Regions from separate parts of the Streptomyces sp. NPDC005774 genome, predicted to be linked through region 1. Evidence: predicted binding sites of a transcription regulator. Region 1 holds the regulator's gene; the other holds the start of a gene.

What was found. Region 1 encodes HrcA, which represses chaperone genes, less so after heat shock. Its sites were predicted from a motif close to TTNGCACTCNGNNNNNCNGAGTGCNAA; they were not measured.
Region 2: the regulator HrcA is predicted to act here: its motif matches at 7,635-7,661, upstream of groL (chaperonin GroEL).

What each region holds. Positions count from the first base shown of each region.
Region 1 is NZ_JBIAIV010000018.1:9,877-25,443, forward strand. Features, by position in the region: gene ACFYQA_RS18290 (Uma2 family endonuclease) at 1-144, shown strand, start outside; gene ACFYQA_RS18295 (DUF3097 domain-containing protein) at 122-931, opposite strand; gene ACFYQA_RS18300 (MBL fold metallo-hydrolase) at 975-1,700, opposite strand; gene hrcA (heat-inducible transcriptional repressor HrcA) at 1,861-2,877, shown strand; gene dnaJ (molecular chaperone DnaJ) at 2,878-4,014, shown strand; gene ACFYQA_RS18315 (nitronate monooxygenase) at 4,273-5,346, shown strand; gene ACFYQA_RS18320 (16S rRNA (uracil(1498)-N(3))-methyltransferase) at 5,343-6,083, shown strand; gene ACFYQA_RS18325 (hypothetical protein) at 6,127-6,519, opposite strand; gene ACFYQA_RS18330 (hypothetical protein) at 6,684-7,187, shown strand; gene ACFYQA_RS18335 (S41 family peptidase) at 7,233-10,565, shown strand; gene ACFYQA_RS18340 (HIT domain-containing protein) at 10,738-11,091, shown strand; gene ACFYQA_RS18345 (ribonuclease Z) at 11,102-12,007, shown strand; gene ACFYQA_RS18350 (adenosine deaminase) at 12,028-13,020, shown strand; gene ACFYQA_RS18355 (alpha/beta fold hydrolase) at 13,395-14,315, shown strand; gene ACFYQA_RS18360 (5-dehydro-4-deoxyglucarate dehydratase) at 14,606-15,502, shown strand; gene ACFYQA_RS18365 (glucarate dehydratase family protein) at 15,523-15,567, shown strand, end outside.
Region 2 is NZ_JBIAIV010000010.1:80,323-95,889, forward strand. Features, by position in the region: gene ACFYQA_RS12315 (ROK family protein) at 1-3, opposite strand, end outside; partial or broken gene ACFYQA_RS12320 (sugar ABC transporter substrate-binding protein) at 149-427, shown strand; gene ACFYQA_RS12325 (DUF3263 domain-containing protein) at 493-804, shown strand; gene otsB (trehalose-phosphatase) at 878-1,804, opposite strand; gene ACFYQA_RS12335 (trehalose-6-phosphate synthase) at 1,921-3,327, opposite strand; gene ACFYQA_RS12340 (glucosyl-3-phosphoglycerate synthase) at 3,486-4,430, opposite strand; SAM riboswitch class I at 4,693-4,945, shown strand; gene thrC (threonine synthase) at 4,964-6,256, shown strand; gene ACFYQA_RS12350 (MoaD/ThiS family protein) at 6,432-6,707, shown strand; gene ACFYQA_RS12355 (cold-shock protein) at 7,139-7,342, shown strand; gene groL (chaperonin GroEL) at 7,826-9,448, shown strand; gene ACFYQA_RS12365 (Uma2 family endonuclease) at 9,552-10,232, opposite strand; gene ACFYQA_RS12370 (hypothetical protein) at 10,292-11,194, opposite strand; gene ACFYQA_RS12375 (NADH:flavin oxidoreductase) at 11,596-12,726, shown strand; gene ACFYQA_RS12380 (MFS transporter) at 13,207-14,712, shown strand; gene ACFYQA_RS12385 (hypothetical protein) at 14,761-15,330, opposite strand; gene murQ (N-acetylmuramic acid 6-phosphate etherase) at 15,408-15,567, opposite strand, start outside.

The sequences.
Region 1 (15,567 bases):
GTCGGAGAGGGGGACGCAGCCGACTACAAGGCACAGATGAAGCTGGACTTCGGTGATCGACTGCCGCTCGACATGCTGGGCGTCGGCCTGGACACCAGTGAATTCGGCACCTTCCCGGGCGTCAGGCCCCACCGCTTTCCGTGACGAAGTCGATCAACTCCTCGACCCTGCCCAGGAGCGCCGGCTTCAGATCCTTGTAGGACCGCACCCGCCCCAGAATGTGCTGCCAGGCGGCCCCCGTGTTCTCCGGCCACCCCAGGGCCCGGCACACCCCCGTCTTCCAGTCCTGGCCGCGCGGGACGCGTGGCCACGCCTCGATGCCCAGGGACGACGGCTTCACCCCCTCCCAGACGTCGATGTAGGGGTGGCCGACGACCAGGGCGTGCTCACTGGTGACCGCCTCGGCGATCCGCGACTCCTTCGAACCCGGCACCAAGTGGTCCACCAGGACCCCCAGCCGTGCGTCCGGGCCCGGACCGAACTCCTCGACGATCGCCGGGAGGTCGTCGACGCCCTCCAGGTACTCCACGACCACGCCCTCGATGCGCAGGTCGTCGCCCCACACCTTCTCGACCAGTTCGGCGTCGTGCCGGCCCTCGACGTAGATGCGTCCGGCACGCGCCACGCGCGCGCGTGCGCCCGGGACGGCCACCGAACCGGACGCCGTACGGGTCGGCCGGGGCGGGCCGGAGGCGGGCCGCACCAGTGTCACCACGCGCCCCTCCAGCAGGAAGCCGCGCGGCTCCAGCGGGAACACGCGGTGCTTGCCGAAGCGGTCCTCCAGGGTCACCGTGCCCGCCTCGCAGCGGATCACCGCACCGCAGAATCCGCTGCCGGGCTCCTCCACGACCAGACCGGGCTCGGCCGGCACCTCGGGGACGGGCCGGGACTTCTTCCACCCAGGGGTCAGGTCAGGAGAATACTGGCGCATTCTGATGACCATAGGAGAAGCAGGTCCCCGTTCGGCCGAAGACTCAGCCCGACACGCCGCCACGAGCCGCGAGGGCGTCGCGCTGGGCCCGTACGAACGCCGCGTCCACCGCCGCGCCGTGGCCGGGAACGTACACCGCGTCCTCGCCGCCCAGGGCCAGCAGCCGGTCCAGGGCACCCGGCCACTGCGACGGCACGGCGTCGGGACCGGCCTGCGGCTCGCCGGACTCCTCCACCAGATCGCCGCAGAACACCACCTCCGGGTCGCCGGGTACCAGCACCGCGAGATCGTGCGCCGTGTGCCCCGGGCCCACGTTCGCGAGGAGCGCCCGCCGTCCGCCGCCCAGATCGAGCGTCCACTCGCCGGACACCGTGTGCCGGGGGCGGACCAGCGCGTCCACCGCCTCCCGGGCCGCCCGCGCGTCCAGACCGTGGCGCTCCGCGTCCGCGCGCAGTTCCTCGCGCCCCCGCGCCAGCACCGTGTCCAGGCCCACCGCGCCGAACACCTCCGCACCCGCGAACACCGCCGCCCCCAGCACATGGTCGAAGTGGGGATGGGTGAGCGCGAGATGCGTCACACGCCGCCCGGCGAGCGCCTGCGCCTCGGCCCGCAACCGCGCGCCCTCACGCAGGGACGAACCGGCGTCCACGAGCAGCACCGCGCCGGTACCTACCACGAGCCCCGCCGTGCAGTCCCACACCGGAAGCCGGCACCGCCCCACTCCCGGCGCCAGCCGTTCCCATCCCGACTCTTCCCAAGCCACCGTCATACCGCGACGCTAACGGCCTACGGCTTTCGTCGCGCGACGGTGCGGGACCGGCCTTGCCCGGGGAGTACCCCCCGGCCGTACACTGAGCGGGGAGACTGGCACTCGCGTGCGAAGAGTGCCAGGGAAGGTACCGGGCGGACGGTTTGAGGAGGTATGCGTGATGCTCAGTGAACGCAGGCTCCAGGTGCTGCGCGCCATCGTCCAGGACTATGTCGGTACCGAGGAGCCCGTCGGCTCCAAGGCCCTCACCGAGCGGCACAACCTCGGCGTCTCCCCGGCCACCGTGCGCAACGACATGGCGGCCCTGGAGGACGAGGGCTTCATCGCCCAGCCGCACACCAGCGCCGGGCGCATCCCCACCGACAAGGGCTACCGGCTCTTCGTGGACAAGCTCGCCGGCGTCAAGCCGATGACCGCGCCCGAGCGGCGCGCCATCCAGAACTTCCTCGAGGGCTCCGTCGACCTGGACGACGTCGTCGCCCGCACGGTGCGGCTGCTCGCGCAGCTCACCCGGCAGGTCGCCGTCGTGCAGTACCCGTCGCTGACCCGTTCGACCGTGCGGCACGTGGAGCTGCTCCCGATGGCGCCCGCGCGCGCCATGCTGGTGCTGATCACGGACACCGGGCGGGTCGAGCAGCGCATGGTCGACTGCCCGGCGCCGGTCGGCGAGGCGACCCTGGCGGATCTGCGGGCGCGGCTCAACAGCCGTGTCGCGGGCCGCCGTTTCACCGACGTACCATCCCTCGTCGAGGACCTCCCCGAGGGATTCGACCCCGAGGAACGCGGTACGGTCTCGACCGTGCTCTCCACTCTCCTGGAGACACTGGTCGAGGAGAACGAGGAGCGGTTGATGATCGGCGGCACCGCCAATCTGACCCGCTTCGGACATGACTTCCCCTTGGTGATCCGGCCTGTTCTGGAGGCGCTCGAGGAGCAGGTCGTGCTCCTCAAGCTGCTCGGCGAGGCGGAGGATCCGGGCGTGACCGTCCGTATCGGTCATGAGAACGCCCACGAGGGACTCAACTCCACGTCCGTCGTGTCGGTGGGCTACGGTTCGGGCGGCGAGGCTGTTGCCAAGCTCGGCGTGGTCGGACCGACACGCATGGATTACCCGGGAACGATGGGAGCGGTACGCGCAGTGGCACGGTACGTCGGACAGATCCTGGCGGAGTCGTAAGTGGCCACCGACTATTACGCCGTGCTCGGCGTACGCCGGGACGCGTCGCAGGAAGAGATCAAGAAGGCCTTCCGGCGACTCGCCCGCGAGCTGCATCCGGACGTCAACCCGGATCCGAAGACGCAGGAGCGGTTCAAGGAGATCAACGCCGCCTACGAGGTGTTGTCGGACCCGCAGAAGAAGCAGGTATACGACCTCGGCGGCGACCCGCTCCAGCAGGCCGGCGGCGGTGGCGCGGGCGGCTTCGGCGCGGGCGGCTTCGGGAACTTCTCCGACATCATGGACGCGTTCTTCGGCACGGCGTCGCAGCGCGGTCCGCGCTCGCGCACCCGCCGCGGCCAGGACGCGATGATCCGCCTCGAAGTCGAGCTGGACGAGGCCGCGTTCGGTACGACCAAGGACATCCAGGTCGACACGGCGGTCGTCTGCACCACCTGCAGCGGTGAGGGTGCCGCACCCGGCACCACCGCGCAGACCTGTGACATGTGCCGTGGCCGGGGCGAGGTCTCGCAGGTCACGCGGTCCTTCCTGGGCCAGGTCATGACCTCGCGCCCCTGCCCGCAGTGCCAGGGCTTCGGCACCGTCGTCCCGAACCCGTGCCCGGAGTGCGCGGGCGACGGACGGATCCGCTCCCGCCGCACCCTGACGGTGAAGATCCCGGCCGGTGTGGACAACGGCACCCGGATCCAGTTGGCCGGCGAGGGCGAGGTCGGCCCCGGCGGCGGCCCCGCCGGCGACCTGTACGTCGAGATCCACGAGCTGCCGCACCACATGTTCCAGCGGCGCGGCGACGACCTGCACTGCACGGTCACCCTCCCGATGACAGCGGCCGCCCTCGGCACCAAAGTGCCGCTGGAGACGCTGGACGGCATGGAGGAGGTCGACATCCGGCCCGGCACCCAGTCCGGCCAGTCGATCCCGCTGCACGGCCGGGGCGTCACGCATCTGCGCGGCGGCGGCCGGGGCGACCTCATCGTGCACGTCGAGGTGCAGACCCCGGGCAAGCTCGACGTCGAACAGGAGCGTCTGCTGCGCGAACTCGCCAAGCTCCGTGGCGAGGAGCGACCGTTGGGCCAGTTCCAGCCGGGCCAGCAGGGCTTGTTCTCCCGCCTGAAGGACGCCTTCAACGGGCGCTGACACGCGCTGAGGGGTACGGGCGGGCGGACACCGGACGGGTGCTTTCCGCGGGGACCGGACGAGGTCTCCGCGGTGCCCTCCCGGAAGCGTGCCGCGCCAAGGGCGGGGTCGGCTTCGGATCCGCGGCCGGACCGTTTCCGGCCCTTCTTCGACCCGCCCCGGCCCGCCCCCGACCCGCTCCCTGATCCGTCTCCGATCCATCTTTGATCCGTCCTGATCCAATTCGGAGATGTCCGAAGGACGTGGCAACATGCCGTCATGTCCTTGGCCCTCACCGACCTCCTCCGGCGCCCCGTGGTGCAGGCCCCGATGGCGGGCGGAGTCGCCGTGCCGCAGCTCGCCGCGGCCGTGTCCGAGGCGGGCGGACTCGGGTTCCTGGCCGCCGGGTACAAGACCGCGGACGGGATGTACCAGGAGATCAAACAGCTGCGCGGGCTGACCGGGTTCCCCTTCGGCGTCAACGTCTTCATGCCGCAGCCCGAGACGGCCGACCCCGCCGCCGTCGGCGTCTACGCCCACCAGCTGGCCGGTGAGGCCCCCTGGTACTCCACCGAGCTCGGTGACCCCGACTGCGGCCGCGACGACGGCTACGACGCCAAACTCGCCGTCCTGCTCGACAACCCGGTGCCGGTGGTGTCGTTCCACTTCGGCGTGCCCTCCCGTGACGTCCTGGACGCCCTGTGCCGCGCCGGCACGTTCACGCTGGCCACCGCCACCACCCCCGACGAGGCGCGAGCCGTTCAGGAGGCGGGCGCCGATGCGGTGATCGCGCAGGGCATCGAGGCCGGCGGCCATCAGGGCACCCACCGGGACGACCCTGAGGCGGACGGCGCCGGCTTCGGACTGCTGTCCCTGATCAGCCAGGTGCGGGAGGCCGTGGACATCCCGGTCGTCGCGGCCGGAGCCATCATGCACGGCAGCCAGATCGCCGCCGTCCTCGCGGCCGGCGCCTCGGCGGCCCAGCTCGGCACGGCGTTCCTCGCCACCCACGAGTCCGGCGCGCACGCCCTGCACAAGCAGGCGCTGACCAACCCCCTGTACGCCCGCACCGAACTGACCCGCGCCTTCTCCGGACGCCCGGCCCGCGCACTGGTCAACCGCTTCCTGCGCGAGCACGGCCCGTACGCGCCCGCCGCCTACCCGGACGTCCACCATCTGACCGCCCCGCTGCGCAAGGCCGCGGCCGCCGCCGGGGACCCGCAGGGCATGGCGCTGTGGGCGGGACAGGGCCACCGGATGGCCCGCGAGCTGCCCGCCGGGCAGCTGGTGGAGGTGCTGGCCGCCGAACTCACCGCCACCCGGAACGCGTTGTCGGCGGGAGGTGCCCGATGACCGCCCCGGTCTTCGTCGTGGACGACTTCGGCACGGACGGCTCCGGCCGGCATGTGCTCGACGGCCCCGAGGGACGGCACGCCGTCTCCGTGAAACGGCTGCGGGCCGGGGAGACCGTCGTCCTCACCGACGGCGCCGGCCGCCGGGCCGAGGGCGAGGTGACCGGCACCGAAGGCAAGGACCGGCTGATCGTGTGCCTCGGCGACGTCGTCGAGGAACCCGTGGAGTCGCCCCGGCTCACGGTTGTCCAGGCCCTGCCCAAGGGGGACCGGGGCGAGCTGGCCGTGGAGACGATGACCGAGGTCGGCGTCGACGCGGTCGTGCCGTGGTCGGCGTCGCGCTGCGTCACCCAGTGGCGGGGCGAGCGCGGGCTGAAGTCCCTCGGCAAATGGCGGGCGACGGCCCGCGAGGCCGGCAAGCAGTCCCGCCGTACGCGCTTCCCGGAGGTCGCGGACGCGGCCACGACCCGACAGGTTGCGTCACTTCTCGCCGAAGCGGACTTCGCCGCCGTCCTCCACGAGAGCGGCACCGAACCCCTCGCGAGGGCCGAACTCCCCGTCTCCGGCACCATCGTGTTGGTCGTCGGTCCCGAAGGCGGCGTCTCGCCGGAGGAGTTGGAGCTCTTCGCGCAGGCCGGCGCCAAGCCCTACCGTCTGGGCCGCAGCGTCCTGCGCACCTCCACCGCCGGCACCGCGGCGACGGCCGTACTCCTGGCCCGCACGGGCCGCTGGTCGTGACGGTCCGCTGGTCGTGACGGTCCGGGCCCCTGCCGGGTCCCGGTCAGCGGTCCGCCGTGCGGCCGGCAGCGACGGCGGGGAACAGCTCCCAGCCGTCGAGCTCCGCGGACCCGGGCCCGGATTCGGCCCCGGGGAGCAGCCCGTGCCTGGCCGCCTCGTCGATGAAGGCCCGTACGACACCGGGCTCGTGCAGGTTCAGCGCCCCCTGGCCCCTGACGGCCACGCACCCCGAGTGGAGGAAGCCGTCGGGGACGAAACGTCCCTCGCCGCCCCGGAACACGAGGCGCGTCGTCCTCCCGTCCCGGTGCAGTGCGAGCACCTCCTGACAGGGCCCCTCGGTACTGTGCCGATGGCGCACCGACCACAGACAGACGGCTGTTCCACCAGCGACGGGACCGTCCACGACGAGTTTTCTGAGCCGGCGTTCGCTGCGCATCCGCCCACGGTAGTGCGCGGTGGCCGTATGCGCCCTACCGTCACGCCCGGGACGGTGGCAGGCTGCCGTTCATGGCGTCCAAGAGGGCACTGACAGGGAGTTGGCGCGGGCTCCGGCCGAGGCCTTGGCCAAGGGCCCGGCGAGGGGCACGGTGGCGGCGGCCGGTGCTGGCCGTGGGGTTCGCCGTGGTTGCCGTGGGCGGGGCGGTGGCGTGCGAGCCGGGCTCGGTCGGCTCGGCCGCGGTGGCGCTCACGACCGACGAGACGGTCACGAAGGAGCTCAACCGCCAGAAGGACGGCGTGCGCTGGCTCAGCTGCACCGCCTCCTACGGGAACGACGCGAGCGCGTCGTCGCGGTCCGCGAGCGCGAGCGAGAGGACCGTGGCCACCGTGGACTGCGACGGGGAGACCGAGGGCGGCAAGGAGATCACCGTCACCGGGAAGATCACCCACGCCGTCAACGGTGCCTGTGTGCGCGGGGACATCACCGCGAAGGTGGACGGCAAGCAGGTGTTCCGGGTCGACGGCCTGGGCGACTGCGACGCCACCAGCCCGCCGGCGGTGGGCGAGCCCACGGCCCGCGGCCCGCGGCCCACCGTCACGGTCACCGTCACGACGACCGTGTGGTGCGACCAGTACCCCTCCTGCCGCCCTGTCGAGGGCAAGTGATTCAAGCCCCTGTCCACGCCGACCGTGCTTGCATAGGGTGATCGGGTGACACAGCCTGTATCGATTGCCTCCGCCGCCTATTTCCGGTTCCCGCATCTGCACGGCGAGTTGGTCGCCTTCACCGCCGAGGACGACGTGTGGCTCGCCCCGCTCGACGGCGGCCGTGCCTGGCGGGCCAGCGCCGACAACGTGCCGGTGACGACGCCCCGCATCTCGCCCGACGGCACCACCGTCGCCTGGACCTCCACCCGTGACGGCGCCCCCGAGGTGCACGTCGCGCCGGTCGAGGGCGGCCCAGGCAGGCGCCTGACGCACTGGGGGAGCATGAAGACCCAGGTGCGCGGCTGGACCCCGGACGGGAAGGTCCTGGCGCTCAGCACCCACGGCCAGGCCAGCCTGCGCCGCACCTGGGCCCGTGCGATCCCCCTCGACGGAGGACCCGCCACCACGCTGCCCTACGGCCCCGTCGGCGACATCGCCCACGGGCCGCGCACCGTCCTGCTGTCCGCGACGATGGGCCGCGAGGCCGCCTCGTGGAAGCGCTACCGGGGCGGCACGGCGGGCAAGCTGTGGATCGAGCAGGAGGCGGGAAACACCGAGGCCACCGAGACCACCGGAGCTCCCGAAGACACCGCGCCCTCCGGAGAGTTCGTCCGCCTGCACGCCGACCTCGACGGGAACATCGAGTGCCCGATCTGGGTGGGCATGGGGGTCCCCCCTGTTCGAGCGGAGCCGAGGACGTGGGGGAGGATCGCGTTCCTCTCCGACCACGAGGGCACCGGCGCGCTGTACTCCTCCCTCGCCGACGGGTCCGACCTGCGCCGGCACACCCCGATCGGGGGCACCTCCCGCTCGAGCGAAGCCGAGAGTGGGGGAGGGTTCTACGCCCGGCACGCCGCCACCGACGGCACCCGCGTCGTCTACTCCAGTGCCGGGCAGCTGTGGATACTGGACGATCTGGACGGCGCCGAGCCCCGCCCGCTCGACATCCGGCTCGGCGGCCAGCGCGTCGACCTCCAGCCGTTCCCGGTGAACGCCGCCCGCTGGTTCGGCTCCGCCTCCCCCGACCACACCGCGCGCGGCAGCGCCGTCTGCGTGCGCGGCACCGTCCACTGGGTCACCCACCGGGCGGGGCCCGCCCGCGCCCTCGCCGCCACCCCCGGCGTCCGCGCCCGGCGCCCGCGCACCTTCCGCGCGGACGGCGAGGAGTGGGTGGTGTGGGTGACGGACGCCGACGGCGACGACGCCCTGGAGTTCGCCCCGGCCACCGGCCTCACCCCCGGCGCGACCCCGCGCCGGATCGCCGCCGGACAGCTCGGCCGGGTCCTGGGGCTCGCGATGGCGCCGGACGGCAGCCGCGCCGCGGTCGCCTCGCACGACGGCCGCGTCCTGCTCGTCGAGCGGGAGACCGGCGAGGTCCGCGAGGTCGACCGCAGCGAGGACGGCGACGTCTCCGGGCTGACCTTCTCGCCCGACTCCGCCTGGCTCGCCTGGTCCCACCCCGGCCCCCGCCCGCTCAGCCAGCTGAGGCTCGCCAGTACCACCGACCTCCAGGTCACCGAGGCGACCCCGCTGCGCTTCCAGGACTACGCGCCCGCCTTCACCCTCGACGGCAAACACCTCGCGTTCCTGTCGACCCGCTCCTTCGACCCGGTCTACGACGAGTACGTCTTCGACCTCGCCTTCGTCGAGGGCGCCCGGCCGCACCTGATCACCCTCGCCGCGACGACGCCGTCGCCGTTCGGCCCGCAGCGGCACGGCCGCCCCTTCGAGACGCCGGACCGCGACGAGACCCCCGACAGCGAGGGCACCCCCACCACCCGGATCGACCTGGAGGGGCTCGCCGACCGGATCGTGCCGTTCCCGGTCGAGGCCGCCCGCTACTCCAACCTGCGCGCCGCCAAGGACGGGGTGCTGTGGCTGCGCCACCCGGTGCGCGGCGTGCTCGGCGCCACCCGGGCCACCCCCGACGACCCCGACCCGAAGACCGAGCTGGAGCGGTACGACCTCGCCCAGCAGCGCCTCGAGCATCTGGCCTCGGACGCCGACCACTTCGAGGTCAGCGGTGACGGCAAGCGGGTGCTGCTGTGGACCGACAGCCGGCTCAAGGTCGTCCCCAGCGACCGGCGCGCGTCGGGCGACGACGACAGCGACAGCAACATCACCGTCGACCTCGACCGGGTCCGCCAGTTCATCGACCCGGCCGCCGAGTGGCGGCAGATGTTCGACGAGGCCGGCCGCATCATGCGGGACAACTACTGGCGGCCCGACATGAACGGCGTCGACTGGGACGCCGTCCTCGACCGATACCGGCCCGTCCTGGACCGGCTCGCCACCCACGACGACCTGGTCGACCTCCTCTGGGAGGTCCAGGGAGAACTCGGCACCTCGCACGCCTACGTCACCCCGCGTGGCGGCTTCGGCGGCGGCGCCCGGCAGGGCCTGCTCGGTGCGGACGTCTCCCGTCACGAGGACGGCAGCTGGCGCGTCGACCGCATCCTGCCCGCGGAGACCTCCGACCCGGAGGGCCGTTCCCCGCTGGCCGCGCCCGGCGTCGCGATCCGTACCGGTGACGCGATCGTCGCCGTGGCCGGGCAGCCGGTCGACCCGGTGGCCGGACCGGCCCCCCTGCTGGTCGGCACCGCGGGCAAGCCCGTCGAGCTGACCGTCTCCCCGGCCGGCGGCGGCGACCCGCGGCACGCGGTCGTCGTCCCCGTCGCGGACGAGGAACCGCTGCGCTACCACGCCTGGGTCGCCGACCGGCGGGCCCATGTCCACGAGCTGTCCGGCGGCCGGCTCGGCTACATCCACGTCCCCGACATGCAGGCTCCCGGCTGGGCCCAGATCCACCGGGACCTGCGGGTCGAGGTGATCCGCGAGGGCCTGATCGTGGACGTCCGGGAGAACCGCGGAGGCCACACCTCCCAGCTCGTCGTGGAGAAGCTGGCCCGGCGGATCGTCGGCTGGGACCTGCCGCGCGGCATGCGCCCGGAAAGCTACCCGCAGGACGCGCCCCGCGGCCCGGTCGTCGCCGTCGCCAACGAGTTCTCCGGCTCCGACGGCGACATCGTCAACGCGGCGATCAAGGCGCTCGGCATCGGCCCGGTCGTCGGCACCCGCACCTGGGGCGGTGTGGTCGGCATCGACAGCCGCTACCGGCTGGTCGACCACACCCTCGTCACCCAGCCCAAGTACGCCTTCTGGCTGGAGGGCTACGGCTGGGGCGTGGAGAACCACGGCGTGGACCCGGACGTGGAGGTCGTCCAGCGCCCACAGGACTACGCGGCGGGCCGGGACGTCCAGCTGGACGAGGCGGTACGGCTGGCGCTGGCCGCGCTCGAGGAGACACCGGCGAAGACGCCGCCGACGGTGGAGTAGGCAGACCGGTGCCGGGTGGGCCCGGGGCACGTCCCCGAGCCCGCCCGGGCCACCGCTGCGGCACCGCCCGCCCGCTGCGGCACCGCCTGTCCGTCACGGGACGCCCACTCGTCGCGGTCCGGGCGACTACGATGCCCTCGTACGCGTGATCACCACGGAGCGAGGAGGGCCCATGGCAGGGGAACCGCAGGACGACTGCCTGTTCTGCAAGATCGTCGCAGGGCAGACCCCGGCGACGATCGTCCGGGAGACGGACACCACCGTCGCCTTCCGCGACATCAACCCGCAGGCCCCCACGCACGTCCTGGTGATCCCGAAGGTGCACTACAAGGACGCGGCGGCCCTCGCCGCGGCCGTCCCCGAGGTCGCGGCGGACGTGCTGCGCGAGGCGCAGGCCGTCGCGGACCAGGAGCAGCTGGAGAGCCACCGCATCGTCTTCAACACCGGCAGCGGCGCCGGCCAGACCGTCTGGCACGCGCACGCCCACGTCCTGGGCGGCCGCGGTCTGCACTGGCCGCCCGGATAGGCAGCCCCCTTTGTCCGTACGCGAACTGGTGGTCCTCGGCACCGCCAGCCAGGTCCCCACCCGCCACCGCAACCACAACGGCTACCTGCTGCGCTGGGACGGCGAGGGCATCCTGTTCGACCCCGGCGAGGGCACCCAGCGCCAGATGCTGCGCGCCGGGGTCGCCGCGCACGACCTGAACCGGATCTGCGTCACCCACTTCCACGGCGACCACTCGCTCGGCCTCGCCGGAGTGATCCAGCGCATCAACCTCGACCGGGTCCCGCACCCCGTCACCGCCCACTACCCGGGCTCCGGGCAGCGCTTCTTCGACCGGCTGCGGTACGCCACCGCCTACCGAGAGACGGTCGGCATCACCGAGGAACCGGTCGGCGGCGACGGGCCGCTCGCCCGCACCCCCGGGTACACACTGGAGGCGCGGAAGCTGTCGCATCCCGTCGAGTCGTACGGCTACCGGCTGGTCGAACCCGACGGCCGTCGGATGCTGCCCGACCGGCTCGCCGCGCACGGCATCAAGGGCCCGGACGTCGGCCGCATCCAGCGCGAGGGCACGCTCGACGGGATCGCGCTGGAGGACGTCAGCGAGGTGCGGCGCGGCCAGCGGTTCGCGTTCGTCATGGACACCCGGCTCTGCGAGGGGGTGTACGCGCTCGCCGAGGGCTGCGACCTGCTCGTCATCGAGTCCACGTTCCTCGACGAGGACGAGGAACTCGCCGTCGAGCACGGACATCTGACGGCTGGTCAGGCAGCCCGGGCGGCGCGGGACGCGGACGTGCGGCATCTGGTGCTCACCCACTTCAGCCAGCGCTACGGCGACCCGGAGGAGTTCGAGCGGCAGGCGCGGGCCGCCGGGTACGAGGGCGAGCTGACCGTGGCCCGCGACCTGCTGCGAGTGCCGCTTCCCAAACGTCGCTGAGACCCCCGTACGATGCTTCGATGCCCGTACCGAAAGCCGAACTGCACCTTCACATCGAAGGCACCCTCGAACCCGAGCTCGCCTTCGCCCTCGCCGCCCGCAACGGCGTCGACCTGCCCTACGCCGACACTGATGCCCTGCGCGAGGCGTACCGGTTCCAGGACCTCCAGTCGTTCCTGAACCTGTACTACGAGCTCATGACCGTGCTGCGCACCGAGCGGGACTTCGAGGACCTCGCCGACGCCTACCTGGCCCGCGCCGCGGCGCAGGGCGTACGGCACGCGGAGATCTTCTTCGATCCGCAGGCGCACACGGCGCGCGGCGTCGGCATGGGCACGGTGGTCGAGGGGCTGTGGCGGGCGCTGGGTCGCAGTGAGGAGAAGCACGGGGTCTCGACCCGGCTGATCATGTGCTTCCTGCGGGACGAGTCCGCCGAGTCGGCTCTGGCGACCCTGGACGCGGCGAAGCCCCACCTGGACCGGATCACCGGTGTCGGCCTGGACTCGGCCGAGGTCGGCCATCCGCCGGCGAAGTTCCGCGAGGTGTACGAGGCGGCCGCCGCGCTCGGGCTGCGGCGCGTGGCGCACGCCGGTGAGGAGGGGCCGCCGGAGTACATCACCGAGGCGCTGGACGTCCTCGGCGTCGAACGGGTCGACCACGGGCTGCGCTGCGTGGAGGACCCGGAGCTGGTGGCGCGGCTGGTGCGGGACCGGATCCCGCTGACCCTGTGCCCGCTGTCGAACGTCCGGCTGCGCGCCGTGGACACTCTCGCCGACCACCCGCTGCCCGCGATGCTCGACGCCGGCCTGCTGTGCACGGTGAACTCCGACGACCCGGCCTACTTCGGCGGCTACGCCGGCGACAACTTCGACGCGGTGCGCGACACCCTCGGCCTCGGCCCGGAGCGGCTGCGCGAACTGGCCCGCAACTCCTTCCTCGCCGCCTTCCTGGACGACGACGAGGACCGGCGGAGCCGATACCTCGCCGAGGTGGAGGCGTACGCCTTCCCGTAGCCCCGTAGCCCCGTAGCCCCGTAGCCCCGTAGCCCCGTAGCCCCTGGCAGAGCTGTAGAGCTGTAGAGCCGTAGCCGTAGAACCGTCAGCCGTCCGGTCGTTCAGCCGGGCGGCTGTCCGTTGTGCCGTGTTTCCACCGTCCGGTGCACCCGGCGCACGCATTGATGGTGGTGCCAACACCCCTATGTACAAGGGTCACAGGCCCATCGATCGCCGCAACGGCCGTCCATAGTCTTTGTGTTGTCGCCGAGCGGGGCGACACACGCGGAGCCGGCCGACAGGCCGCCCGACATCCCGACCCCTGTGACGCCGGTTTCCGTCGTGCCCTGTACAGCACGCTTTCCTACGCTAAATCGTCCTGCTGGAGGAACATCATGGCTCGCAACACCCCCCGGATGCTCGCCGCGATCGCGCTGTGCGCCGTGGCCGGTGCGGGGCTCGCCGGCTGCGAGGACGGGGTGCCGGGCGTGGACCCGACCCCGGCCGCGGACGCTTCCGCCAAGGAGTCCGGCAAGGAGTCCGGCAAGGACCTGCTCACCGGGACCAAGAAGATCACCGTCGGAGACCGGTCGGTGAACGTGTCCTGCTCCGGCAAGCAGGTCGAGGACCGGCCGACCGTCGTCCTGCTGCACGGCGCGGGCGACGACCTGACCAAGATGGCCGCCCTGCAGAAGACGCTGAGCGCCGACGGCCGGGTCTGCTCCTACGACCGGATCGGTGCGGGTGCCAGCGACCGGCCGGCCGGCCCCCAGGACCTCGACGCCGTCGGAAAGACCCTGACCGGGGTGATCGAAAAGACCGCCGGGGGCGGTCCGGTCGTCCTGGCGGGACACTCGTTGGGCGGGCTGATCGCCGCCAGGTACGCCCCCGACCACCAGGACAAGGTCAAGGGCCTGGTCCTGCTGGACGCCACCTCGCCCTCCGCCGGTACCGACCTCGAGAAACGGATCCCCGAGTCCGCCACCGGCCCGGCCGGCGACATGCGAGCCCAGATCCTCGCGACGTACGAGGGGCAGAACCCGGAGCAGCTCGTCTTCGAGGACGGGGAGGTCCGTTCCGCCGGAGACATCCCGGTGCAGGTGATCCAGCACGGGCAGCCGTACCTCGCGGCCATGCTGCCCGAGTACGGGGAGGGCCTCGAGGAGGACTGGACCAAGGGTCAGAAGGCGTGGCCGGCGCTGTCCGGCAACAGTGAACTGAGCACCGCCAAGAACAGCGGGCACCACATCTACCTCGACGAGCCCGAGGTCGCCGTCGAGGCGATCAGGAGCGTCACCGCGCAGGCCGCCGGCTGACGGTCCGGGACCGGTTGCCGCCTGCCCATTGACGGCCCCTGTTCGCCTATCTAACCTCTGTTCTCATACATGGATGGCGTCCCTATGGGGAGATGACGCGGGTGAGTCTCGATACGGGCACGGGCAGCGGCACCGGTACGGACACGGAGGCGGAGGCAGAAACGGGAGCAGGAACGGACACGGAGGCAGGAACGGAGGCGGACGGGGGAAAGGCCGAGGAGACGGTGCCGGACACGGAGACGGACAGGGCGTCGGACACCGCGGCCGTGGTGCGGCGGCTGAGGGACGCGATGGCGGGCGGTGTGCTGTCGTTCCCGCTGACCGCCTTCCAGGACGACGGCACCCTCGACCTCGACGGGCAGCGCGCCTATCTCGCCCGTCAGCTCGCCGCCGCCCCCGGCGCCCTCTTCCCCGCCTGCGGCACCGGCGAGTTCTTCTCCCTGGACGAGGACGAGTACCGGCAGGTCGTCGCCCTCACCGTCGAAGAGGCGGCGGGCGGGGCGCCGGTCGTCGCCGGGATCGGATACGGCTGGGCGCAGGCCGTCCGGTTCGCGCGCATCGCCGAGGAGGCCGGCGCCGACGCGCTCCTCGTCCTGCCGCACTACCTCGTCGACGTCCCCCAGGACGGCCTCGTCGCCCAGCTCGAACACATCGCCGCCCGCACCCGGCTCCCGCTCATCGCCTACCAGCGCGGCCAGGTCGCGTACAGCCCCGGCTCGCTCCGGCGCATCGCCGCCGTCGAGAACGTCGTCGGCCTCAAGGACGGCCACAGCGACCTCGACCGGCTGCAACGCCTCACGCTCGCCGCCCCGGAGGACTTCCTCTTCTTCAACGGAGCCTCCACCGCCGAGATCCAGGCCCGCTCCTACGCCGCCATCGGCATCCCGGCCTACTCCTCCGCCGTCCACGCCTTCGCCCCGGAGATCGCCGACGCCTGCTTCACCGCCCTGCGCGACGGCGACCACGGCACCGTCGACACCCTGCTGCGCGACTTCTACGTCCCCTTCGTCGAACTCCGTGACCGCACTCCCGGGTACGCCGTGTCGCTGGTGAAGGCGGCGGCCCGGCTCCGCGGACGCCCCGTGGGCCCCGTACGCGCCCCGCTCACCGACCCCTCGCCCGCCGACCTCACCGACCTCAAGGCCCTGCTCACCGTTGGCCTGGACCTCGTAGGAGTCGCCCTGTGACCGCGCAGACCGTGCCCGCCGTGCCGACCGCCCGCGACCTGACCATCACCGAGGTGCGGCTCACC
Region 2 (15,567 bases), on a different contig from region 1:
CACGGGGGACAGTGTGACCCCGGGACCCGCAAGAGGTCTAGTCCACTTACGTGGTGGAGACCTTGATCCGATGATCGGAAACCTTTCGGAGTGGAGGGCGCGGAGCGCCGGAGTCGGAGCGGAAAACAGTGCGGCGGCGGAGCTTGGCGAGGACGAGCGGCTCGGATTCTCCCGCGAGTACGACCTGCTGCCGGTCACCATCTCCGCGTCCCGCGTGATGGACGAGTCCGCGGAGGACAAGAAGCTCCGGCCCTTCCTCGACCGGTTGCCGACCGCGGAGCTCTATCCGGTCGGCAACACCTCCTGGGCCGACGTCAACGCGGCCATCAAGCAGCGGATCGGCAAGGCCGTGACCCCGAAGGGCAGCCCCGAGGACGTACTGGGCCGGCTCCAGGCGACCGCCACACGCGCGGAGAGCGCGCAGTAGGGCACCTGCCCCGTCCACCCCCGTCCGCGGACCGGCTGTCGGCGGCGGGGGCTACCGTGCGGGGTATGGACCAGGACCCAGACACGGACCAGGACCCAGGCACGGACGAGGAGCGGGAACAGGAGAGGGAGCGGGAGCGGGAACAGGGCCAGGAGTGGCCGGCGCGGCGCGAGCGGGGAATCCTCGCGCTGGAGCGCCGCGGCTTCCTCGGACCCGGCGCGAAGGAGCGGGCGATCCGTGAGGAGCTGGGCCTGGCCCCGGTGCGCTACTACCAGCTTCTCAACGCCCTGCTCGACGACCCCCGCGCCCTGGCCCACGACCCGGTCACCGTGAACCGGCTCCGCCGCGTCCGCGAGTCCCGCCGCGCGGAACGCTGAACGCGTTCCGCGTTCCGCGCGGCGGGGGTGACTGCTGCCGGCGGGTGCGCCGCCCGGTCGGCGGGTCGGCCGCTCAGTCCGTTCGCGGAGCCAGGGCCCGTGCCAGCGCCCCGAGCAGGTGTACGACACCCGCGGGGCCGTCGACCACCACGTCCGCGCGTTCCCGCAGCTCCGTGACCTCGTCGCTGCCGCTGCACACCAGCACACCGGGAACACCGTCCGAGCGGAGTGTGTCGACGGCGGCGTAGGCGGGGAGGTCGCCCAGGTCGTCTCCCGCGTAGAGGACGGACCCGGCGCCGATCTCGCGGGCGTACTCCGCCAGGGCGACGCCCTTGTCCATCCCGGGCGGACGCAGTTCCAGGACCATGCGGCCGGGCTCGACGACCAGCCCGTGCCGGTGTGCCAGGCCGGTCAGCGGTTCGCGCAGCGCCTCGAGGGCGGCCTGGGGGTCGGCGGCCCTGCGGGTGTGGACGGCCACCGCGCGGCCCTTCTCCTCGGTCCAGGTGCCCTCCGGCGCGCCGAGCCGGTCGAGCAGCCCCGGCAGTTCCGCGCGGACGGCGGCGACCCCGGGGTGCGGGGCGGGCGCGGTGATGTCACCGGTGGCGGCATCCCAGCGCTCGGTGCCGTAGTGGCCGAGGACGACGAGGTGCTCCAGGCCGGGGACGTCCGCGAAGCCGCCGTGCCGCACCGCGACCGCGGGAGGCCGGCCGGTGATCACCGCCACGGAGGTCACCCGCGGGGCGAGCGCGGTGAGCGCGCGCACCGCGCCGGGATGGGCGCGCGCCTGCTCGGGGTCGGGCACGATCGGCGAGAGCGTCCCGTCGAAGTCGAGGGCGATCAGCGCCTTCCCCGGCCGTGCGAGCAGCGCGTCGAGCCCGTCCCGCCCGGCCCGCGTGGCGGGCACCGGCAGGGTGGCGGAGGCGCCGGCATCAGTGGCGTCGGTATCGGAGGCGTCGGGGTGCGTGGCGTTCGGGTCCGTGGAATCCGTAGAGCTGCCCATACCGCCAACCTATCCACGCCCGCCCGTCCACACGCATACGTGACCGGCCATCCAGGGACGGCGGGCAGGCCAGGAGAACGGGCGGGCGAGCGGGCGGGTGAGCGGGCGGCCCGGTTCTAGCTTCCGTCCCGCAGCGCGTTCAGCTGGTCCAGGAACCATTGCTGCGGCGGCAGTGCCGTCGCCGCCTCGGCCAGGCGTTTGGCGCGCTCGGTCCGCTCCGCCGGGCGCATCGCGAGCCCTTCGTGCAGGGCCCGCGCCGTGTCGACCACGTCGTACGGGTTGACGGCGATCGCGTCCTCGCCCAGTTCCTCGTACGCGCCCGCCTCCCGGGACAGCACCAGCGCGCAGCCCCTGTCGGACAGGATCGGGACCTCCTTGGCGACCAGGTTCATCCCGTCCCGGATGGGGTTGACCAGGGCCACGTCGGCCAGCCGGTACGCGGCCAGGGAGCGCGCGAAGTCGTCCTTGACGTGCAGGACGACGGGCTGCCAGCCCGGGGTCCCGTACCGCTCGTTGATCTCCTGGGCGACCCGTTGCACCTCGGCCGTGTAGTCGCGGTACACGGCGAGGTCCTGCCGGGAGGGGTAGGCGAAGGCGACGTGCACGACGCGTTCGCGCCATTCGGGGTGGTCGTCGAGGAGCTGGCGGTAGGCGAGCAGGCCGCGCACGATGTTCTTCGACAGCTCGGTCCGGTCGACCCGGACGACGGTCTTGCGCGGGGTCCCGTCGGGGGCCGTGCCGATCTCCTCGCGGAGCGTGACGATCCGTTCCTCGACGTCCGTCTCGTGCGCGCGGCCGCGCAGGAAGTCCGCGTCGATGCCCAGCCCGTGCACCCCGATCGCGGTCCGTCCGAGCCCGTCCGCGAACCGCTCGCAGCACGCGGTGAACGCGTCCGCCCAGCGCCGGGTCAGGAAGCCGAGCCGGTCCGCGCCCAGCATTCCGCGCAGCACCTGCCCGGCGATGTCGTCGGGCAGCATCCGGAAGTACTCCGGCGGGGCCCACGGCGTGTGCGAGAAGTGACCGATGCGCAGGTCGGGGCGGAGCTCCCGGAGCAGCCCCGGGACCAGCGCCAGATGGTAGTCCTGCACCACGACCGCGGCCCCCTGGGCCGCCTCCTCGGCCAGCGCCACGGCGAACGCCCGGTTGTAGGCCTCGTAGGACGCCCACTGCCGGCGGAACTCCGCGTCGAAGACGGGCTCCAGCGGTGTCTGGTACAGCATGTGGTGCACGAACCACAGCACCGAGTTCGCGATGCCGTTGTACGCGTCGGCGTGCACGTCCGCGGGGATGTCCAGCATCCGCACGCCGTCCTCGCCGATCCCGCGCCGCACGGCCTCGCGGTCGCCGTCGGACAGTGCCGAGCACACCCACAGCGCGTCCGTGTCCGACCCGATCGCCGACAGCCCGGACACCAGCCCGCCGCCGCCCCTTCTGGCCCGCAGCGAACCGTCCTCGTCCACCGCGTACGAAACGGGGCCGCGGTTCGACGCGACCAGCACCTGAGCACCCTGACCAGCCTGCATGGAAGCCATACGCCTGAACCTAGCCCGCCTCCGAAACGCTCAAACGTGCGGATCAGCCGTATGCGGATCGGCGAACCGGCCGTATACGAGCCGTATACGGCCGGACCCGCCCGGAACGCCAGGTCAAGGGCTGCGGCAGGGTGCGCGGGCCGTCGTGGTCAGGCCACTCGGCGGGACTGGTACTCGGCTATGTCCGCCATCGGGGGCCGTTCCTCCGTGTCCACCGGGTGGGTGCGGGGCTCGAAGCCGGCGCCGGTGCGTTCGAACTGGGTGAGCGCGGGGCGGACGAGGTGGCCGCGGGCCAGGCGGAGGTGGGCGGTGCGGTAGATCGCGGCGGCCATCCGGCCGAGGGCCTGGCCGTCCTGGTGGCGGTGCCTGCGGACGCCGACGTCGACCTGGGCGAGGGCGTCCAGGCCCACCAGGTGCAGGGCGTCGACCAGCATGCCCAGCTCGACGCCGTAGCCGACGGGGAAGGGCAGCCGTTCCAGGAGCGAGCGGCGGGCCGCGTACTCGCCGCCGAGCGGCTGCACGAAGCCGGCCAGCTGCGGCCAGTGCAGGTTGAGCAGCGGGCGCGCCATCAGCTCCGTGACCCTGCCTCCCTGGCCGGCCGCGGAGCCCAGGGGCCGGTCGTACATGGCCTTCACCAGCTGCACGTCCGGTTCGGTGAGCAGGGGGCCGACGATGCCGGAGACGAAGTCGGCGGAGAACTCCCTGAGGTCCGCGTCGACGAAGCAGACGATGTCCCCCCGGGTGACCAGCAGGGAGCGCCACAGCACCTCGCCCTTGCCGGGCACGGCGGGGATGCGGGGCAGGATCGTGTCCCGGTGCACCACGGTCGCGCCCGCCGCGGCGGCCGCCTGCGACGTGCGGTCGGTCGAGCCGGAGTCCACGACCACGATCTCGTCGACCAGCGGGACCCGCAGCATCAGCTCGTGCCGGATCGTCGTGACGATCCCGCCGACGGTGGCCTCCTCGTTGAGCGCGGGCAGCACCACGCTCACCGTCTGTCCCGTGGCGCGTTTCGCGGTCAGGAGGCGGTGCACCGGGCGGTCGGTCACGGACCAGGAGCGGTCGGCCAGCCAGCGCTCGACTTCTTCCAGCACGGTCGGTGGCTCCTCACTTCTGTGGTCCATAACTCCTCTGGTCCATACTCCTGCGGCTCCCATCAGGGCGGCCCGTACTCCTGTGATCCATGCCCCTGTGATCCGTCTCGCGGTTCGGACGTGCTCTCTCCACCGTCCTGGCCTTCGGTTACAGTCTTGAACAACGCGGATGAACCCCGCACATCGGGGGTCGCGACCCTCTCGGGTCCTCGTCCGCGCCGTACTACCGCACGACCCACAACCGCACGACACAACTGCATACAGCTCATCCAGAGGGGCAGAGGGAAACGGCCCGATGAAGCCCCGGCAACCCTCCAGCCGGTTCTCGTAGATCACCGTCGATCGACGATCGCAGCGCACCGTGATGATCACCGTGCACCGTGACGATCACCGCGCATTGCGGCGTTCACCGCGCATCGCAGTGGATCGCGTCGCTGATCGTCCTCGCGAGGCTCCCGGCTAGGGAAGGTGCCAAATCCGTCTCACGGCGAGATGCGTCGTGAGGAAGATGAGGAGAAAGGGCCTCGCCTCACATGGCTGTGCAGACTGTTGAAAGCACTACGGAATCCGCCGCGCCCTCGGTCGATCTCGGCCCCGCCGTCGCGCTGTCCTGCCGCGAGTGCGGCCACCGCGTACCGCTCGGTCCCGTCTTCGCCTGCCAGGAGTGTTTCGGCCCGCTGGAGATCGCCTACGACTTCTCGGACCACGACACCGAGGAACTGCGCCGGCGCATCGAAGCGGGCCCCGCGAACATCTGGCGCTACGCGCCCCTGCTGCCCGTCCCCGCCGACGTGGCGACCAAGCCGAACATCAATCCCGGCTGGACCAAGCTCGTCCAGGCCGACAACCTCGCCCGCGAACTCGGCGTCACCGGCGGCCTGTACGTCAAGGACGACTCCGGCAACCCGACGCACTCCTTCAAGGACCGGGTCGTCGCCCAGGCCCTGGAGGCCGCCCGCGCCTTCGGTTTCACCACCCTCTCCTGCTCCTCCACGGGCAACCTCGCCGGTGCCGTCGGCGCCGCCGCCGCCCGCGCCGGACTGCGCTCCTGCGTGTTCATCCCGCACGACCTGGAGCAGGGCAAGGTCGTCATGGCCGCCGTCTACGGCGGGGAGCTCATCGGCATCGAGGGCAACTACGACGACGTGAACCGTTTCTGCTCCGAGCTGATCGGCGACCCGGCCGGCGAGGGCTGGGGCTTCGTCAACGTCAACCTGCGGCCGTACTACGCCGAGGGCTCCAAGACCCTCGCGTACGAGATCTGCGAGCAGCTCGGCTGGCGGCTGCCCGACCAGCTCGTCGTCCCCATCGCCTCCGGCTCACAGCTCACGAAGATCGACAAGGGGCTGCGGGAGCTGATCGAGCTCGGCCTCGTCGAGGACAGGCCGTACAAGATCTTCGGTGCCCAGGCGGAGGGCTGTTCGCCGGTGTCGACCGCGTACAAGGCGGGCCACGACGTCGTCCGGCCGCAGAAGCCGAAGACCATCGCCAAGTCGCTCGCCATCGGCAACCCCGCCGACGGCCCGTACGTCCTGGACATCGCGCGCCGCACCGGCGGCGCGGTGGAGGACGTGACGGACGAGCAGGTCGTGGAGGCCATCAGGCTGCTCGCCCGGACCGAGGGCATCTTCGCCGAGACCGCGGGCGGCGTGACCGTCGGCGTCACGAAGAAGCTGATCGAGAACGGTGACCTGGACCCGGCCCTGACCACCGTCGTGCTCAACACCGGCGACGGCCTCAAGACGCTGGACGCGGTGGCCGACACCGGCCTGACCGCGACCATCCGTCCCAGCCTGGAGTCGTTCCGAGAGGCCGGCCTCGCTTGACCTCCCCCTCGGAGCCCCGAGGAGGCCGGCGGTCGCCCACTGGGTTTCCTGCTTCACGGCCGACGGCCCCCGGGACGCACCCGAGCCGAGGTCCTGCATCTGCTCCACAGGCCGAAACCGCCGACCCGGCGGCCGACACGCAAAGTAATCTTATCGTGACTGGAGGTCAAGTCGCATGAGCGTGACCGTTCGCATCCCCACCATCCTGCGCACCTACACCGGTGGCAGGGCCGAGGTCGGCGCCGAGGGCGCCACTCTCGCCGACGTCATCGCCGACCTGGAGAAGAACCACACCGGGATCGCCGCCCGGGTCCTCGACGACCAGGGCAAGCTGCGCCGCTTCGTCAACGTCTACGTCAACGACGACGACGTCCGCTTCGAGCAGGGCCTGCAGACCGCGACCCCGGACGGTGTGGGTGTGTCGATCATCCCGGCCGTCGCCGGCGGCTGATCATTACCATCGGTAATCAGAATTACTGAGCGTTCATCGGATGGCCCCTTCCGCGAGAGAAGCGGAGGGGGCCATTCCGTGGGATTGAACACGATAGAGTCGGGGAACACGGCCCCGATTTCCCCATCGGGAACCATTAATTCCTGCCGCCCGCCCGACTGGATATAGCCAAAGTCTGGGCCCCTTCTGCGGCTTTCGCGGCGTTTGCCCGGCCTGACTTGCCCTGAAAACGGACGAACTACCGTCACATTCCGGACCGGCGACGTCGAGATTTCTCGTCCGATTGACCTGTTGCAGAGGGCAGTTGGGCAGATACATTCAGCCGCGGTCGACGCGTTCCGGCGCACGCCCCCAACCGTTTGGGGAGTGAGGTCTGACCCGGATCCGCGAAGTGCGGATCTGTGCAAGGGCCAGTAATAGGGGAGTTAGGCATGGCTCAGGGCACCGTCAAGTGGTTCAACGCGGAGAAGGGATACGGCTTCATCGCGGTCGACGGTGGTGCGGATGTTTTCGTCCACTACAGCGCGATCCAGATGGACGGCTACCGCACCCTTGAAGAGGGCCAGCGGGTCGAATTCGAGATCTCGCAGGGCCAGAAGGGCCCACAGGCCGACATGGTTCGCGTCACCGCCTGAACGCGCTACCAGCAACCACAAGAATTTTCCTGCCAGTGAAGGGCTCGTGTCTCCGGGGGTCGCCCCGGGGGCGCGAGCCCTTCGCCTTGTCCGGGGCCCGTCCCGCCGCTCGGCCCGGGGGTCGGGACGCGCCCGCCCCTCTGCTCCGTCCCTGCTCCGTCCCTGCTCTGCCTCTGCTCCGCCCCTGTTGCACCTCTGCTCCGCCCCTGCCTCCGTGCCCTGATTCGTTGCGTTGTCCGTCTTGTCCGGGGTGTTCGCGGGTGGCTGAGTCACCCGCCGATCCTCGAAGGCGCTTGCACTCGCATGGGTCGAGTGCTAATCATTGCGTTAGCACTCTGAAGGTGAGAGTGACAACGTAAGGACCGGGTCGGTGAGGCCCGCAGGACCGGTGGAGCAAGGAACCGCCGGGTCTGTGAGCCGTCCGTCGCGGGCGCGGGCGCGGTCCTGGAGTCATCACCCCCAGTCCTGGAGGGACCACTTCATATGGCCAAGATCATCGCGTTCGACGAGGAGGCACGGCGCGGCCTCGAGCGCGGCATGAACCAGCTCGCGGACGCCGTCAAGGTGACGCTCGGCCCCAAGGGCCGCAACGTCGTCCTCGAGAAGAAGTGGGGCGCCCCCACGATCACCAACGATGGTGTGTCCATCGCCAAGGAGATCGAGCTCGAGGACCCGTACGAGAAGATCGGCGCCGAGCTGGTCAAGGAAGTCGCCAAGAAGACGGACGACGTCGCCGGTGACGGTACGACCACCGCGACCGTTCTCGCCCAGGCCCTGGTCAAGGAGGGCCTGCGCAACGTAGCCGCCGGCGCCAACCCGATGGCCCTCAAGCGCGGTATCGAGAAGGCCGTCGAGGCCGTCTCCGGTGCCCTGCTGGAGCAGGCGAAGGATGTCGAGACCAAGGAGCAGATCGCCTCCACGGCCTCCATCTCCGCCGCCGACACCCAGATCGGCGAGCTCATCGCCGAGGCCATGGACAAGGTCGGCAAGGAAGGCGTCATCACCGTCGAGGAGTCCCAGACCTTCGGTCTGGAGCTGGAACTCACCGAGGGTATGCGCTTCGACAAGGGCTACATCTCGGCGTACTTCGCCACCGACATGGAGCGTATGGAGGCGTCGCTCGACGACCCGTACATCCTGATCGCCAACTCCAAGATCAGCAACGTCAAGGACCTGCTGCCGCTCCTGGAGAAGGTCATGCAGTCGGGCAAGCCGCTGCTGATCATCGCCGAGGACGTCGAGGGCGAGGCTCTGTCGACCCTGGTCGTCAACAAGATCCGCGGCACCTTCAAGTCCGTCGCGGTCAAGGCTCCGGGCTTCGGCGACCGCCGCAAGGCCATGCTCGGCGACATCTCCATCCTCACGGGCGGCGAGGTCATCTCCGAGGAGGTCGGCCTCAAGCTGGAGAACGCCACGGTCGACCTTCTGGGCCGTGCCCGCAAGGTCGTCATCACCAAGGACGAGACCACCATCGTCGACGGTGCCGGCTCGGCCGACCAGGTCCAGGGCCGCGTGAACCAGATCCGCGCCGAGATCGAGAACAGCGACTCGGACTACGACCGCGAGAAGCTGCAGGAGCGCCTGGCGAAGCTCGCCGGCGGTGTCGCGGTCATCAAGGCCGGTGCCGCCACCGAGGTCGAGCTCAAGGAGCGCAAGCACCGCATCGAGGACGCCGTTCGCAACGCGAAGGCGGCCGTCGAGGAGGGCATCGTCGCCGGTGGCGGCGTGGCCCTGCTCCAGGCCTCCTCGGTGTTCGAGAAGCTGGAGCTCGAGGGTGACGAGGCGACCGGCGCCAACGCCGTGAAGATCGCGCTCGAGGCCCCGCTGAAGCAGATCGCCGTGAACGCCGGCCTCGAGGGCGGTGTCGTGGTGGAGAAGGTGCGCAACCTGACCCCGGGTCACGGCCTGAACGCCGCGACCGGCGAGTACGTCGACCTGGTCAAGGAAGGCATCATCGACCCGGCCAAGGTGACGCGTTCCGCGCTGCAGAACGCCGCGTCGATCGCCGCGCTGTTCCTGACCACCGAGGCCGTCATCGCCGACAAGCCGGAGAAGGCCGGCGCGGCCGCTCCGGGCGGCATGCCGGGCGGTGACATGGACTTCTGAGCCTGACTCACCTCAGGTTCGGACCCGGTCCGTCAGTGCCGAGGGCGGCACTTCCTGTTCAGACAGGGGGTGCCGCCCTCGGGCGTTCTCGGACCGGCGAGGCTCAGTCGGCGTAGTCCTTGAGCCTTTCGGTGTCGAGGGTGACGCTCACCGGGGGCGGGAGCTCGACGGTCGCCCCCCAGGGGTAGGACCGGGACTGCTGGTAACGGCCGTCCTTCGGCTCGCTGTGGACGACGACAGTGTGGTGGTCGCGGTCGATGAGGAGGTAGACGGGGATGTCTGCTCCCGCGTAGCCGACGGGCTTGTCGACGCGGTCACGCCGGTCGGTGTCGCGGTCGTGAGAGGTGATTTCCACCGTCATGAGGGAGCCGTCAGGAGCGGACCACTCGCCGTCTCCCCTGAAGTGGTCCACGGGAACGAGAGTGCCGTCCGTCCGGGCGCGGCCCTTGCGATAGGTTTCGGCCCTGAGACCGGACTCGGGGACGAGGTCCAAGTCGGGCCGTTGTTGCATGCACTGGCGCAGCAGCCACATGAAGATCGACCGGTGGTTGCCGTCCGGCATGGCCTTGACCTCTACCCTTCCGTTGATGTACTCGAGCCGCACCGTTTCGGGAGCGGTTTCGGCCAGCTCCTCGAACTCGTCGACGTCGAGCGGCCCGTGCCGGACGCACAGCCGGCCGCCGAGGAACTCCAGCCGGTTGCGGATCTCCCTCGGAGCCCTGCGGACGAGCTCCTCGAAGTCCTCGACGGACATCTGCGGGCGGTCAGCGGTGTCGGGTGTCATGGCGTCGCCTCCTTTCCTCCATCGTGCCCTGGGGTGGTGGTGCCGGACCGTAGGAGCTGTCATGCGGGTGTCCTTTCGCGTCGTTTCTGGGACATCGCAGCGCGGATCCCGGCCGCGCGGGCCTGGACCGTGGTGGCGGACAGGGGCGTGTGGGAGCGGGCAGGGGCGCGTTCACCCCGACACGCGCCGCAGACGCCGCCCGGCAGCGCCTCGGGACGTCCCGGCGTACGGCACTTCGCGCATTCCAGGAGCCGCAGGGGCGGGCACGGGGCCGGGGCGGAGGGCGGTTCGGGCGGGAGTTTGTCGGTCAGGCGGCGGCGGAGCAGGGCGGCCGGGTGGTGCACCGGTACGGGCAGGCCGGCGGTGAGGGCGGTGCGTACGGCCTCGTCGGTGGCACCGCGTGCGAACCACTCCGCCACCAGCGGGGCGAGCTGCGCGCAGTCGGCCTGGGAGAGCGACAGCGCGGGGACCTCGCGGCCGAGGGCGGCGAGCAGGACGTGGGCGCGGGAACGGGTGGGGCGGGCCTGCTCAACCTGCTCCGATGGTGCTTCCTCCGGTACGTCGCCACGGGTGAACGCGGCCCACCAGTCGTCGCCACGCGCGGTACGGGAGAACCACGAACGGGTGATCCAGCGCGAGCCGCCGCCCGTGTCCGTCGCCGTCACGGTTTCCCGGCCGCGGCGCAAGTGGCCCGCCCGATGGAGGTTGTTGAGGGTGGTCCGCAGAGCGCACTGACCGTACGGGAGCGTCCTGGCCAGCGTCTTCACGGAGATGTCGGCGCCGTCGGGGAGGCGGTCGACGAACGCGGCGATGGCCGCCTCGCGGGGCGGCAGGTGCGCGAAGTCGTGGTTCGTGCGGGGGGACTGGCCCGGAGCGGAGCGTTTGCCGTACCCCGGACCGGCCATCGGGTGCGGAGACACGTGCGCGGGCGGGAAGGCGGCACTAAGGTTGGCGTCAGCCATGGGATCGCTCTTTCGATCTCGTAGGTCAAGCCCCCGCAGGTGTTGGCATCACCGGGCGGGGGCTGTTCGTTATGCGGGCACGCTAGACCCTCGTGACTGTGCGTGGCAAACCGACTGCGTCAAGTCAACATGCGGGGTGGGAGGGTGGGTCGGGACCCTCCACCCATTCCTTGAAAAGAGGGCTCGGGTGTCGGGGCTTGAGCCTCGGGGGCTCCGGGGTTCGACCGGATGGAGGGCGAGTGGGTGGGCGGCCGACCGGGCGGGCCGTGTGCGGGTGTGACCGGGGTCACGCCCGGTCGGGAGGGGTGGGCGGAATGCCTCCCCGTTGTCGCCGGTTGGTGCGGGTGTGCATTTAATGCACGTGCACGTACTGACTGGTATCCACAGCGAGGAGCCCCCACGTGACCGTCACTGCCACGGAGACCGCCGCCCGAGTCGCCGCGATGCTCTCCCGTCCGGCCGTGATCAACGGCCTGACCGTCCCGAACCGCATCGCGATGGCACCGATGACCCGCATGTTCTCCCCGGGCGGCGTTCCCGGCGAGGACGTGGTGTCGTACTACTCCCGGAGGGCCGCCGCCGGTGTGGGGCTGATCGTCACCGAGGGCACGTACGTGGGGCACGAGTCGGCCGGTCTCAGTGACCGGGTGCCGCGGTTCCACGGGGAGCAGCAGCTGGCCGGCTGGGCGCAGGTCGCCGACGCGGTGCACGCGGCGGGCGGCACGATCGTGCCGCAGCTCTGGCACATCGGCATGGTTCGAGAGCAGGGGAAGGCGCCGTATCCGGATGCCCCGGCGATCGGCCCGTCCGGCGTACGCACGGACGGCACCGAGGGTACGGGCAAGGCGATGACGCGGGCCGACATCGACGACGTGGTCGGCGCGTTCGCGCAGGCCGCCGCGGACGCCGAGCGCATCGGCTTCGACGGCGTCGAACTGCACGGCGCCCACGGCTACCTCATCGACCAGTTCCTGTGGGCGGGCACCAACCGCCGTACCGACGCCTACGGCGGCGACCCGGTGGCGCGGACGAAGTTCGCCGCGGACATCGTCGCGGCGGTCCGCGAGCGGGTCTCGCCCGCATTCCCCGTCATCTTCCGCTTCTCGCAGTGGAAGCAGGACGCCTACGACGCCCGCCTCGCCGAGACCCCCGGGGAGCTGGAGGCGATCCTCGCACCGCTCGTGACCGCCGGTGTCGACGCCTTCCACGCCTCCACCCGCCGCTACTGGCTCCCGGAGTTCGAGGGCTCGGAGATGAACCTGGCCGGCTGGGCGAAGAAGCTGACCGGCAGGCCTGCCATCACCGTCGGTTCGGTCGGCCTGAACGGGGAGTTCCAGGAGGCGTTCCAGGGGCGGGGCGCGGAGCTCCGCAGTCTCGACAATCTCCTCGACCGGCTGGAGCGCGACGAGTTCGACCTCGTCGCGGTGGGGCGCTCGGTGCTCCAGGACCCGCAGTGGGCGGCGAAGGTCCTCGGCGGGCGCATCGACGAGCTCGCGTCGTACGACGCGGCGTCGCTCAAGACGCTGAGCTGAACTGAGCCCCGGAGGTGGGGGATCCTCGGAGGTGGGGGAGCCCGGCGCGGGGGGGGCCCCGGGCCCCCCCCCCCGGGGGCCCCCCGGGGGGGGCCCCCGGGGGGGCCCCCCCGGGGGGGCCCCCCCCCCGCCCCCCGCCCCCCCCCCGGGGCCCCCCCGCGTACGTGGGGGGGGGGGGGGGGGGGGGGGGGGGGGGGGGGGGGGGGGGGGCGGGGGGGGGGCGGGGGGGGGGGGGGGGGGGGGGGGGGGGGGCCCCCCCCCCCCCCCCGCGCCGGGCTCCTGCCTGTTTCTGCCCTCTGCGCGAGCCCCCGGTGCGGCTCCCCGCTTCGGCCTCCGGCCTGCTCCGGTGTCCGCTCCGGTGTCCGCTCGATGGTGACAAGACCGGCTAAAAGACCCCGCCACATTAACTTGCTTAACTCAATTAACCTCTATAAAGTTGCCCAAGTCAATGAGAACTGAGCCACGACGGAGAGCTCCCTGATGTCCGACGCACCCACCCGGCCCGCCGCGGCCGGGGAATCCGCGCCGCCCCAACCCAACGCCGTGGTGGCCGTACTGGCCTTCGGCGGCATCGTCGTCTCGCTGATGCAGACGCTGGTCATCCCGATCGTGGGACAGCTGCCGGCGTACCTGAACGCCTCGGCGTCGGACACCGCCTGGGCCATCACCGCGACGCTGCTCGCCGCGGCCGTCGCGACACCGGTCATGGGACGCCTCGGCGACATGTACGGCAAGCGGCGCATGCTCCTGCTCAGTATGAGCATGCTGATCATCGGCTCCGTGGTCGCCGGACTCAGCGACAGCCTGACCCCGATGATCGTCGGCCGCGCTCTGCAGGGCCTCGCGTCCGGTGTGATCCCACTCGGCATCAGCATCCTGCGCGACGAACTCCCCGCCGAGCGGTTGGGATCGGCGACCGCGGTGATCAGCGCCTCGCTCGGCGTCGGCGGCGCCCTCGGTCTGCCCGCCGCCGCGCTCATCGCCGACAACTTCGACTGGCACGCGCTGTTCTGGGTCTCGGCCGCCCTCGGCGTCGTCGCGCTCGCCCTGGTGACGGCCTTCGTACCGGAGTCGAAGGTACGCACCGGCGGCCGGTTCGACGTGCCCGGCGCGATCGGGATGGCGGCCGGCCTGATGTGCCTGCTGCTCGCGATCTCCAAGGGTGCCGACTGGGGCTGGGGGAGCGGCACCACGCTCGGCCTGTTCGCGGCGGCCGTCGTCATCCTGGTGGCCTGGGGCTTCTACGAGCTGCGCGTCACCGAGCCGCTGGTGGACCTGCGGGTCTCGGCCCGCCCCCAGGTGCTGGTGACCAACGCCGCCTCGGTGGCGATCGGCTTCGCGATGTTCTCCATGTCCCTGGTCATTCCGCAGCTGCTCCAGCTTCCGGAGCAGACCGGCTACGGCCTGGGCAAGTCGCTGCTGACGGCCGGCCTGGTCATGGCCCCGTCCGGCCTGGTGATGATGGCGCTGGCCCCGGTCTCCGCACTCGTCTCCCGTGCCAAGGGGCCGAAGGTGACGCTGATGATCGGCGCCCTGATCGTCGCCACGGGCTACGGGCTGAACGTCGTCCTCATGGCCGAGGTCTGGCACTTCGTGCTGGCGTCCTGCGTCATCGGCGCCGGTATCGGCTTCTGCTACGGGGCGATGCCCGCGCTCATCATGGGCGCCGTGCCCGCCTCCGAGACGGGCTCCGCGAACAGCCTCAACACGCTGATGCGGTCCCTGGGCACGTCCGTCGCCAGCGCCGTCGCCGGTGTCGTCCTGGCCCAGATGACCACGCAGCTCGGTGCGTTCGCGGTGCCCTCCGAGGACGCCTTCCGCACGGTGCTGGCGCTCGGCTCGGGTGCCGCGCTCGTCGGGTTCGTCGTGGCGGCCTTCATCCCGCGCAGGCGCCCGGAGGGCCCGACCGTGGCGCGTGCGGAGAGCGCGGAGAGCTCGGCCGGGGCGGGGACCGCGTCCGCCGGGGTTCCGGCCGCCAAGGCGTAGTCACAGGGCCGTGAGGCCGTGAGGCCGCGAGGCCGTGAGGAATCGGCGTTACAGATTCCCCGTCGGTTCGCTGCCGGTCCGTGCCGGGATACCCCACACACGCAGTACCTCGTAGTCGGTGAACTCGAGCACCAGCCGGTACGCCATGGCGGACCGGGGCCCGCGCACCTCGGCCGCGATGAACAGCTCGGCCTCGCGGCGGTCGCGGCGCGGGGTGCCGCACAACTGCCACGCCCGACCGTTCCACAGCTCCGGCAGCCAGCGCTGCTGGGGCTGGGGGCGGTCGCTGTGCATTCCGTACCGGGACGGGACGGGCCCGGTGGGCGCTTGCCGGTGCGCCGGCCCGTTGAACTCGGCGCGGCGGGCCGTACGCCGCCGGGTCTCGCACAGCAGGCACAGGTCGGGGGCGCTCTCGTCGACCGGGCCGGTGGGGTGCTCGGGGCAGCGCGTGCTGGGCACGGCCGTGCTGACGCTCTCCTCCAGCCGGTCCAGCGCGCGCTTCAGGTCCGCCCGGACCTCGTGCAACTTGGCGTCCGGGGCGTCCCCGGACAGGGCCTCACCGTGCTCACCGAGGACGCGCAGGGCGCGGCCCAGGGCGGTGAGCTGCGCGTGGTTCATGGTCGCCTCCGGAGTGGGTGGACGGGTCCAGTATCCCAGTCCCGGGTGCGACCGGTTCGGGCCCGGGTCGGTCCAGGTCAGTCCGTGGCGTCCTGCGGGCCCGGTGCCGGGCTCGGTGCCGGGCCCGGTGCCTTTGCCAGTGCCGCGCGCAGGTGGCCGTCCGCCCCGTTCAGGAGGCGGGCCGCGGTCGGGCCGTCCACGTCGGCCAGCAGGACCAGGATGGCGTTCTTCACCTCG